DNA from 2 places in the Paenibacillus polymyxa M1 genome. Region 1 is predicted to be linked to the other one. Evidence: riboswitches for the same ligand, from Rfam matches in the RefSeq annotation. Region 1 holds a riboswitch; the other holds the start of a gene.

Region 1 (5,673 bases):
TCATTCAAATAGCCAAGGAAAGCGTTCAGGGCAAACTGCATAAGCCCGCTCACCTGCAAGCCGCTAACAGCCTGCATCCCCAAGGTGCCTAGCGTAACCCCGGTGTCTGACCGCAGTAGCCAGGACTCCGTCTGCTCCAGCGCATAATCCAACGCCCGTTGGTCATACTTTCGCTCGCCAGCTTGCCGGGCGAGCACCTCTAGCAATGGTCCTATATCGAATTCTGTCGCCTGTCGCTTAACCCCGGTTGCGATGGCCGGGGCCAGCTCTGCCAGCGGAATCGAACGGACAAGTTGCTTGGCAAGAACATCTATAAAAGTAACCGCTTCGGGCGTACGTATTCCTTTTTCCACACTTTTCAGCACCAGCTCTGCCAGTCTAATCTCGGCAATTTTAGATGCAATACTTTCTTTATGAAGCAAATTATTCTCGACCGTGTTAACCAAGGCATCGGTCAGCTTTCCCCGATTTTTAGGGAGAAGCGCTGTGTGTGGAATCGGAATGCCCAGCGGATGACGGAATAACGCGGTTACGGCAAACCAGTCTGCCAACCCTCCTACAAGTCCGGCTTCAAAAGATCCGGCCAAAAGACGGGCCCAGCCAAATTGTTGAAAAGGTAACGTAGCAGCAAAGCCCGCTCCCATCATAACAAGTGACCAAGCTGCTGCGGTTTTTGTGTTTTTTGTTTTTCCCATCATGTACTCCTCCAAACTAACTGTAAAATTTGTTTCATTACATCTGTAGTACCATCATATCATTGCCTGTGCAGATACCAAAGGTAACCATACTCTATTGTCAACAAATTGCATGATATTTAAAATTTGCATATTAGCTTAAATTGAGTTCGCATAACCACACTTATTCATACATTTTCGTGAACAAAATCACAACAATTAAGTTACAACTATTTTCTAACAAAATGAGCCCTTTGAATCATTTTGTCGAAATATAGTCCCATTTTTCCTGAAACCTAAAGGATATACGCCTCAAAAAGTGGAATTGCAAGATTACGATATATTCATTGAGGAAATTAATTATTTCCAACCTCATTCTTTATTACATCAATTTAAGGAATGAATTCCAGAAAGACCCTATCCTTTTCAAATAGGTACTTTCTGGTTAATTTTGTTATATGATGTATAGCCTCAAATCGATACATGAATATACTTTAATGTGATAAAATAACCTTTGTAAATGGGAACTCCGGTTCTAAAAGGATATTCATGAAACAAACTACAATTGTCTTACTAAAATTGTTCTTTTGTAAAGGAATTGGATATGACAACAAACCAAAAAAATGCCCAGTATGTCTGGAGCGAAGATCCAGTTGCAATTATATGTACACCCTCTGCTTTTGCTAAAAAATCCCTCTTTTATATACAGGAAATAGGCTATTTCAAAACAGATGCTTATGTAATGGAACGGCAAAAGCTCACCTCTTTTTTGCTCCTTTTTACTCTGTCCGGAAGAGGGGAATTACAATACCGGGGCAAGGATTATATATTGAAACCTCATGATATGCTTTTTATTAATTGCGAAGAATATGTACAGTACAAAACTTCCTGTCAGAAGACATGGGAGTTTATTAGTGTGAATCTATATGGCAATCTTATTGACCATTTCTACGAACAATTCGATAAACACAATAAGCCTGTAATTTCACTACAGGATTCAAGTGCAGTATTGGACAAGCTGCGCACCTTATTACATGTACAGCCAGAACGAAGCTTATCCTCTGAGCTGCTCTCATCCAGGATAATCGTTGACTTGTTAACGATTATTTTACAGCACCCCTACACCAATCCCAACGCGAATTCAGATGGAACGGCAGAGGTGCGCAAGGTAAAGCAATATCTGGATCAATCCTATTGCGAACGGATCACGCTGGATTCGCTAGCAGAAATGTTTGGTCTAAACAAGTTCAACCTAGCTAAAAACTTTAAAAAACAGATTGGCTTTTCCCCTATTGAGTATCTTATTAATGTTCGTATCACGGCTGCTCAAAGCTGGCTTAAAACTAGTGATGTAGCTATTGTGGACATCGCACAATATGTGGGCATTCCCAACACAAGTCATTTTATCAATCTGTTCAAAGAACACATTGGAGAAACGCCTCATTCCTATCGCAAAAAATGGGGAAACCGTATAAAATAGGTCTTATGTATAATCTGCAAGCTTGCTTTGTCGATAAATAGCGAAAATCTGAGATTTAAACTTGCCTAATAGAGTACCTAACTGATAGAATAATAGTACAAGCTATTCAGGATAAATGGCAAACTTGTCGAAAGGCAAGGACGCAAAGCTACAGGGCCTTCTGTATGATGGCAGCCAGCTACCGGTTGAAGTGGCTTTTTGTCGTGCTTATTTTTCCCGAAAACTTTATACGAAATGGCAAACCTGTCGAAAGGCAGGGACGCAAAGCTATAGGGCCTTCTATTGATGATGGCAGCCTGGCCACCGAAAGGAAGTTTTTTATGGGGAAAATGATACTTTCCACACTTCTCCTATTTTTCATGCTGTCCGCAATTCTCTTAAATTCGACAATTTACGCTGCTGATAGTGTTGCATGGTTGGACCAAAACAATGTAAATCATGGGACGGTCAGTGTGCGCTACCCTGTTAAACCTAACGTTAAAACCAAGATTTTGGTTACCAAAGATGCACAAAAATACTCTTATAATCTAACACCCGGGAAATCCGAAGAAGTATTTCCTCTCCAAATGGGTAATGGGAACTATAACATCAGTATTTTAGAACAGCTTAGTGGTAATCAATATAAAGTGATAGGACAAGATACGATCGAGTTAAAGCTAAACGATAGCAAAGCGGTGTATCTTAATTCCGTTCAAAATATTAACTGGAGTAGTACTAATCAAGCGATTCAAAAAGCCCGTGAGTTAACCCAAGGTGCAACAACGGATCGCGAGAAGCTGCAAAAAATCTATGACTACGTAATTAGTCATATCAAGTATGACTCCAATCAGGCCTTTGCCTTAACGACTGACTATCTGCCACAAATTGATCATACGTTAAGCTCTCAAAAAGATATTTGTTATGGTTATGCTTCACTGATGGCTGCTATGTTACGAAGTGTAGATGTACCAACCAAGCTGGTTATGGGCAAATCTTCCTACGTGGACACTTATCATGCCTGGAATGAGGTCTACATCGATAATCAGTGGGTGGTCGTAGACACTACAGTAGATGCAGCACTTTATATGGGTAAACAGAAATTCCAAATGGTCAAAGATCCCTCCAAATACATTAAAACAAAGCAATATTAATATCAATGTTTTTAATTCATATTTTTAAAAAATGAAAAAATAGAACTACATTTCTTGAAGAGCCTTGATCACATGATCAAGGCTCTTTTTCTATCCTTGTTGAGAAATTGTTGAGATGTGGCATGTATTCTAGTCCAGGAAGACAATGAGATTTCCAACCATTATCTAATTTCGAGTCAAAAGGAGGAGGTTCATCCCCGAACATGAATTTTCATAAATTCTGAACAAGTAATTAATGCGGCTAACATAGCATCATATGAATGAATGATGAATATATAAATACAGTTCTCTCGACCTCGAAGGAATAACCATTAGCCGTTAAATAAGAGTATTTTAAGAATAGGAGATTTGTTTACCGTATGAGAAAAAAATGGAATGCAGCAACGGTTGCGCTATTGCTCTTTTTGCAGTGTTTGTTCAGCACAACACAAGCTTATGCACAAAATCCCGACTCTACTCTGCCAGTGACCCCAGGAGCCGATCCGGTTCAGAGTGTGACTAACGATGTTTATCCAATGCCCTCAGAGCCAATTAACATCCCACCTGCTGTCCCGGCTCCAGCCCCTGAACCAACTGCTGGCTCAACTTCTGAAGTTAGGGCAACTCAAGAAAGTATTTTAACCAAGCTAACCCTTACAGATTCTACTGGAAGTGTTATTGATGCAGTGTATAATCCCGATAGCCGTATTGATATTGGTTCCGCCATCCATTTAGGCTATGAATGGGAACTGCCGAACCATACGTATAAAGCTGGAGACACCTTTACCTTTCAATTACCTGAGCAATTCCAAATTTACACAGATATTATGTCTCCTTTGACGAATACAGATGGAGAAGTAGGTCATTTTACCGTAGACCGTCAAGGTAAAGTGGTTATGACATTTAATGATTACGTAGAAAGCCACTCTAATGTCAGCGGTAAGCTAGAGATCAAAACTGAATTTAGCACACAAATAGAAAAAGGCAGTACACAAGTTATTATTGCGATCCCGATCAAAGGCGGCGAGCAAACGGCTATCGTAAATATTAAGCCTGCAGCTGGTCCTACAATGGAGAAACAAGGAAAGTTTGATGGAAAAGACCAAATTCATTGGACAGTTGACGTAAATAAACACTTGGATCCTATCAAACACGCTGTAGTAACCGACCCAACTCCCCAAGGACTAGAACTAGTCAAGGACTCCATCCGGGTAAACCATTTACAAATTAATGTGAACGGAACCACCGTGCTGGGGGACACTGTTAGCGCAGATAAGTATACAGTAGAGACTGATCCGGTTGTGCCGGGCTTTATAATCCGTTTTAACGAGGAGAGTATTAACAGCGCCTACCGTATTCAATATTCCACAAACATAACAAGCGAGGATACTCGTTTCTCCAACACAGCCACTTTTTCAGGGGACGATGTGAAGGATACGTCCGCAACAGCTACAGTCACTGTTCAACGCGGGGATTTTTTAAGCAAAAAAGTGGAGAAATACGACCCAGTCACTCAAACGATCTCATGGGCAATCAAATATAATTTTGCCAACAAAAAAATTCCCGCAGCTAAAGCCGCGTTAAGTGACCGTTTTAATAACAGCCAACAACTCATCATAGATTCACTTAAAGTGTATAAAGGGGATACACAGGATGAGCTCCCTGCATCCCAATACAGCGTCACTCCAGTTATTGACGATCATGGTACCAATGGTTTCAATCTGCTTTTCAATACGGATATTGAAGCCCCATATACCATCCGTTATCAAACAAAGGCTATAGATCGTGTAGTTAAAAATAGTAAAATAAAGAACAGTGTAACTTCTGATGGGGTAACAAAAGAAACAACCACCGAACTGAAAAGTATAATTATCACCAAAGGCTATAAGGAACCGAACTATAACACCAAAACAATTCCTTGGGTCATTTCTATTAATGCGGATAAGTATACAATGGATCAAATCGTTATCGACGATGCCTTTCCGAATGGCAGTCTGGCCTTATTGCCGAACACATTGAAGATCCAAAGCGCGGACGGAAAAACAACACTAACATCACCGACAGACTACGAACTGATCCCTCTTACGCTGGATTACAAAAAAGGGTTCACTATACGTTTTCATAAAAAGATTCAAGACACGTACACCATTAACTATACAACTACCTTTAACAACGAATGGAAAATCGACAAAACCAAGCCGGACTTTTGGAATAAAGCCTCTATCACTTGGTTATACAACGGAACAACACAAACTGCTGAGGCCGAAGCTCGATTATGGCCGGACAATATGACCCAGCAAAATGGGGCGAAGTCAGGTAGTTACAATGCCAGCTCCAAGCAAATTACATGGGACATTAAGGCCAACTATAACCGCAAAACTCTCAATTATGCTGAGATTAGAGATACCTT
Region 2 (5,673 bases), 850 kb from region 1:
ATACTGCTTTAACGTTTGATAGTAATCATCCACATCTGTGCATGCCTTGCCTACATTACTGGCACAAGTTACCCTCATGACGTTGCCACTATAAGCAATTCCCAGCCATTTGAGAACGTAAGGTAGATGCTTAACTGCACCCTGATCATAATAAAATTCTTTATTATTCACATTCGTACCGGTCAGTATATATTTCCCATGTACTGGTTCGGCCGCAGGGGAAGCTAACGTCTCCAAGCTCAAGTCATCCCAAGTCCACCACACATTTTTATCTTCTGCAGAGGAGCAGTATAGGCAGCGCGCTGTCTTTAGCTTGAGTACGTTAACACCGCTTTGCAATTGTTCTTTGGGGATATACAGCTCGTAGTTATTTTTGAAGTTATAGGTACTCCCAGTACCGGATACCCCGGCAATCTGAATAATTCCAGACAGCTGGTGATTTGAAAAGACAGCCATCTGCGGCACCGCTTTGCCCGCATCCAAAATCCGAACACGGAATATCATACCATTGGGAGGAACCTGATTCAGTTTATACTGAAGTGACAGTTCTGGATTCGTGGATGCATTCAAACCTGGAGGAATATCTCCACTGCTGAGCAATACCGGAACTGTTGTACTCTCTGCTTCCGACAACGCCGAGAATGTTCCTTTAGCAGAGGATTCAGTAGAAGCTGCTGCTCCAGAAATTTCGATATTATCCCTACCGACCACTCCTTTAAATTCAGCTGAAGAGTCATCCCTCTGGCCCAGCTTCCATACTGGACTGGCCGCCGCTACCTTATCCGTCTGCAATTCTGCACTTTTTGAAGGCGTGTATATAAACCAAGCGATCATGGTTAGAGCTGCGACACCTAGTAATCCGGATAATACGACCGTATACCTATGGGTCAACCATTTTTTCATCATATGATACACCCTCTCTCCTCAAAATTTATGACCGGGAAAGAGTATCTATCAAGGAAGAAACAAAGCGTTTCCGGGAACCACCGCTTTCGCTTCATGCTGACTTTCCCACATCAGACGAGCCATCGCATCGCCTTTTTCATCATAGTATTCCACTTTTAGATCTACCATTTTACCTGCTTCCAAAGCAATACTGCCTTTACGCTCTGTCCAGCTTTGTTTGAACCAACTGTCAATCACCAGCTTGCCGTCTACCCATACGCGAATACCATCATCGGATATCGTTGTAAATGTATAGGTCTCGCTGTATTGTGGTTTGATTTTACCTGTCCAGCGAACCGAGAACTGGTCGGCATTTACCTTGGGATCAGCAGCAACGGCGCGCCAGTTATAATCCAGCTTGCTGTCTGTACGGATCAAAACAGGACTGCCGTTCACATTCATATTGTTAAAATATTCGCCCCGCAGCCCGTTCACATATACTACATCAGGAACAGAAGGAGGAGTCGGAGCTGGAGGTACGATTACTACTGGCGGAACCGGGATAGGCTCACTTTGTCCCTCATCCGGTAAAGTCGGCACATCTGCCCCAGGTTGTTGGATTGCTGCCAGCCCATTTTTCACATCATCCCGTGTCAAACTCCTCGAATCGTTCATATAATCCTGTATTTGATTGGTTGTGTTATTCTCAGTCAGCATCTTGCCCCAAGTCATGGAATACACCCATTTGGGCTGTGCCTGCAACACCTCAGAGCTAGGCATCTCACCATGCTCGCCAATGGCAATCGGCTTATTCCGTGCCAACCCGAGCAGTCCTTCATAATGACTTTGCTTAAAATCATTGTTGTAGATGTCTACTGCCAAAATATCCACTTTGTCATCCCCCGGATATTTCGGGGTATACGGGACAGTGTAGGAATTGGGAGCATTGGGACTCCACACCCACAGCAGATTGTTCAACTGATGCGTGTTTACAAAACGGTCGTACATGATATTCCATAGCTGATTGAAATTGTTTTTGTTTCCCCACCAGAACCAGTCACCATTCATTTCATGATAAGGTCTCCACAATACTGGAACACCTGCATCACGAAGCTGCTTTAACGATACAGCGACCTTATCCAGATCGGCAATGAAGAGGTTATACTGCGTAGTGCCTGGTGTCACGTATTTATTGAACTCCGCCTGACTTACTTTCGCCTGCACATTGGCCCAAGTCAGCGGTCTACCCGGCAACGCTTCATGAAAAGTCATCGTCACAATGCCACCAGCTCTGCTCCAACGAATAGCGCTATCGACAACATTTTTACGTTGTGCTGCTTCTGTAGTGTCGGATTGACCAGAGATGGCTCCCATCTCATAGCCGTGCAGACCCACATACGCCTGGCTGATTTTTTGGACCTTGTTGCTTAATTCATCTGGACTTTCCAAATAATCATGCTGACCAGTGACTGTTTTCTTTCCAGAGATGCTGAGTAAATAATTGTATAGTTCACGGGCCTGAGTAGAAGCGTCCGAATTAACAGGTTGTAATGAAGCGGCATTCACCACAGACAGAGAATCACCAAAGCCGACGGGAAACAAAGAAAAAAGTATAACAACGGGGAGTACATGACGTATCAGTCGATACAGAGGAATAAAATTGAATCTCACTTTAGCTCTTCCTTTCGGTAGCCAGGCTGCCATCCTTACGGGAAGGCCCTTTAGCTTTGCGTACCAGTCTTTCGACAGGGCTGCGTTTATCGTTGGAAGGAGTTTGGATTCCTTCTTACCCTAAGTATCGACTTTTTTTTACCAAAATTTAATAGGTCATGTTCATGAATTTACAGGTTTTCGCCCAATTTCGACAGTTTGGGACATTATTTTTCATCAAATCTTCTTTTTTACGTTTTTACGCAAATAATTACGAGATAAATTGATGACGAGAAATTTCATTCCAATCCATACAAAAGCGTACAATATCCTCTTCAACCAACTCAGAGCCAGTCTGAACTTCAATCAAATCCACATCGGTTACAGCCAAAATGCTATGCTTCGTCCCTTCAGGGATGCGAACTACGTCACCGGCCTTTACTTTATGCAGCTTCTCATTCAAAATAATTTCCGCTTCGCCGCTAATAATGGTCCAGATTTCACTTCGTTTGAAGTGAAGCTGGTAGCTGATATTTTTACCTTTGTGTACGCGGATTCGTTTGGTCAGTACCTCATTACCCTCGTCATACTTTACATAGTCTACAACCCGATACTGTCCCCAACGACGTTCTTCATACATTGGACGCTGATCATGAGCCTTGAGCACTTCCTTGATGCGTGGACTTTCTGCCTTATTGGTCACAAGAATGCCATCTGGGCTAGCGGCTACAATCAGATCATTCGTTCCAATGATCGCCACAGGAATGTCCAACTCATTAATAAGACTCGTATTGACGCAATCTTCCGTTACTACCCCTCTACCCACTTGCTGATGAGACATCTCTTCTGTGAGTGTATTCCAGGTTCCTAGATCCTTCCAAAAACCATCGTACGGAAGCACCACGATGTCTTTTTCCTTCTCGACTACTTCGTAGTCAAAGCTGATTTTTTCCAGAGACGCATATTGTTTTTGCATTTCTTCATAATTCAGCGGCAGGCCCTTGGATGCCAAAATATCCAGCAAATAGCTTAATTTGAATGCAAAAACCCCGCAGTTCCATAGAGCATTGCGTTCCATTAGACGCTCCGCCTGCTCCCGGTCGGGTTTCTCTTGAAAATGGCTCACTTCGCGGTAGCCTGTGCTACCTTGAGTGGCATCGTTTTTCGGAATAATATAACCGTATTTCTCTGAAGGATAGGAAGGGACAACCCCGATTAGTGCAAGCTTTCCTTCACTCTCCTGAAGTGTATGTTCGAGTTGGGCTACGGAAGCAAAGAAAGCATCCTCTACATAAGGATCTACAGGCAATATAGCTATAATTTCATCAGGCGAAACACCCGCAATGGAATATAGATAAGTCGCTGTCAGCGCAATCGCAGGAAAGGTATCTCTGCGTTCCGGCTCAACAATGATGCGCGTATTCGATCCGATTTGACTCTGGATCATTTCGACCTGCGCTCTCCCTGTCGCAATAAACGAGGATTCGGATAATCCGTTGTCTCCCAATTGTCTCCATACCCGCTGTACCATGGATTCCGAAATCCCTTCCGGGCTCTCCAGTACCTTCAAAAATTGTTTGGAACGGGAATCGTTGGATAACGGCCATAATCTTTTACCGGAACCACCAGACAAAAGTACGAGCTTCATAAATCTCCACTTCCTCTCTATATTGGTTGGTGATCGAATGGGGCAAGGTTGAGTGACCCGCTACGGGCTCGATTTGATCTTTCGATCGCTGTTGGATCGGGATTCATTCGATTGTATAAAATCGTATCAAGGTTTGAATCCCGGTCCAAAGGCGAACGCTATCGCTTCTCCAGATTCAAATCCATTCCTGCGCTACTCAAAAAATGCATCATATCGATCATACCTTGTGGTGCAAAAGGCACGACCGGACATTATTAAGTCCGGTCAGCCTGTAAAAATTTCACGCTTTCGGCGCTTGCCCGCTGTGCTTGCAAGCTTCTAGTAATCGAGGTTTCGTAACGCCTTGCCAAGATTGCTGCGACAACCGCAATGGCGTCTTAATCGGAAGGAGCGGCTCAACTATGCCGCTCCTTCCGATACGCCCTTCTACTCCCATCCCATAAGGTGGGAGATTAAACATCGTGACTTGGTGCGGCAAAAGCAGCGGAGCGGACAGAATTGTTCTGAAGAAGCGTCAGCGTTTGCCTTTATCCCCGGATTTTAACCTTTGAATGTTTTATACAATCTAGAAAATCCGGGAATAACAGCAATCGGAAGAACAATCTGCACGCGCAGCGCCTTCAGCGCCTCCCACATCACCACAGTCACTTTTTAATCTGTCACTTTTAAACTTCCACTTTATCTCTGTTCCACCCACTCATCCGCGGACGACCCACGGAGTAGTATTCCAGCCCGGAGCCTTGGATCTGTTCCTCGGTGAATACGTTGCGACCGTCAATCAGAACTGGCTTGTGTAGAATGGAGCCCAATTGCACGAGATCAACTTCTTTGAACTCTTCCCAATCCGTCAGCAGGCACACAGCATCGCTTCTTTCGGCGGCTTGCTGCGGGGAGGAGCACCATATAATATTCGGGTGATCTACGCGCTCCTTGAATTTATCCATCGCAATGGGATCATACAGCTTGACAATAGCACCTGCCTGAATGAGCGTTTCTACGATTTCCAGTGCTGGAGCTTCGCGGATATCATCTGTATTGGGCTTGAAGGCGAGGCCCCAAATGCCAATCGATACGCCGTTTAGCTGACCCAGCGATTCACGCAGCTTGGATACAATCATAAAGCGCTGGTCGGTATTTACCTCTACCACCGATTTTAACAACTTAAATTCATAGTCTACATTACCCGCAATTTGGATGAGCGCATTCGTATCTTTCGGGAAGCAAGAGCCCCCGTATCCGATCCCTGCTTGCAGGAAAGAGGAACCAATCCGTTTGTCCATGCCCATACCTTCAGCCACACAGGTAACGTCCGCGCCAACCTTTTCACAAATATTAGCAATCTCGTTAATAAACGAAATTTTAGTTGCCAGGAACGCATTGGAGGCATATTTGATCATTTCAGCACTGCGGATATCCGTCACATAGATTTTATCCGTGAATACCTGATGCAGAGTGACCATTGTTTCACGCAAACCTGTATTGTCCAAACC

What was found. Region 1 has a riboswitch for cyclic di-GMP ahead of PPM_RS02230 (transglutaminase-like domain-containing protein). Riboswitches for the same ligand answer to the same signal wherever they lie in the genome.
Region 2: it holds a riboswitch for cyclic di-GMP, as region 1 does, so the genes downstream of both, PPM_RS05860 (glycosyl hydrolase) here and PPM_RS02230 (transglutaminase-like domain-containing protein) in region 1, are expected to answer to the same signal.

What each region holds. Positions count from the first base shown of each region.
Region 1 covers NC_017542.1:502,808-508,480, reverse strand. Annotated here, with positions in the region: gene PPM_RS02240 (DUF445 domain-containing protein) at 1-695, opposite strand, end outside; gene PPM_RS02235 (helix-turn-helix transcriptional regulator) at 1,279-2,154, shown strand; cyclic di-GMP riboswitch class I at 2,262-2,340, shown strand; cyclic di-GMP riboswitch class I at 2,381-2,462, shown strand; gene PPM_RS02230 (transglutaminase-like domain-containing protein) at 2,475-3,284, shown strand; gene PPM_RS02225 (LPXTG cell wall anchor domain-containing protein) at 3,644-5,673, shown strand, end outside.
Region 2 covers NC_017542.1:1,354,066-1,359,738, reverse strand. Annotated here, with positions in the region: gene PPM_RS05865 (hypothetical protein) at 1-906, opposite strand, end outside; gene PPM_RS05860 (glycosyl hydrolase) at 955-2,556, opposite strand; cyclic di-GMP riboswitch class I at 2,570-2,651, opposite strand; gene PPM_RS05855 (sugar phosphate nucleotidyltransferase) at 2,807-4,183, opposite strand; gene PPM_RS05850 (UDP-glucose dehydrogenase family protein) at 4,849-5,673, opposite strand, start outside.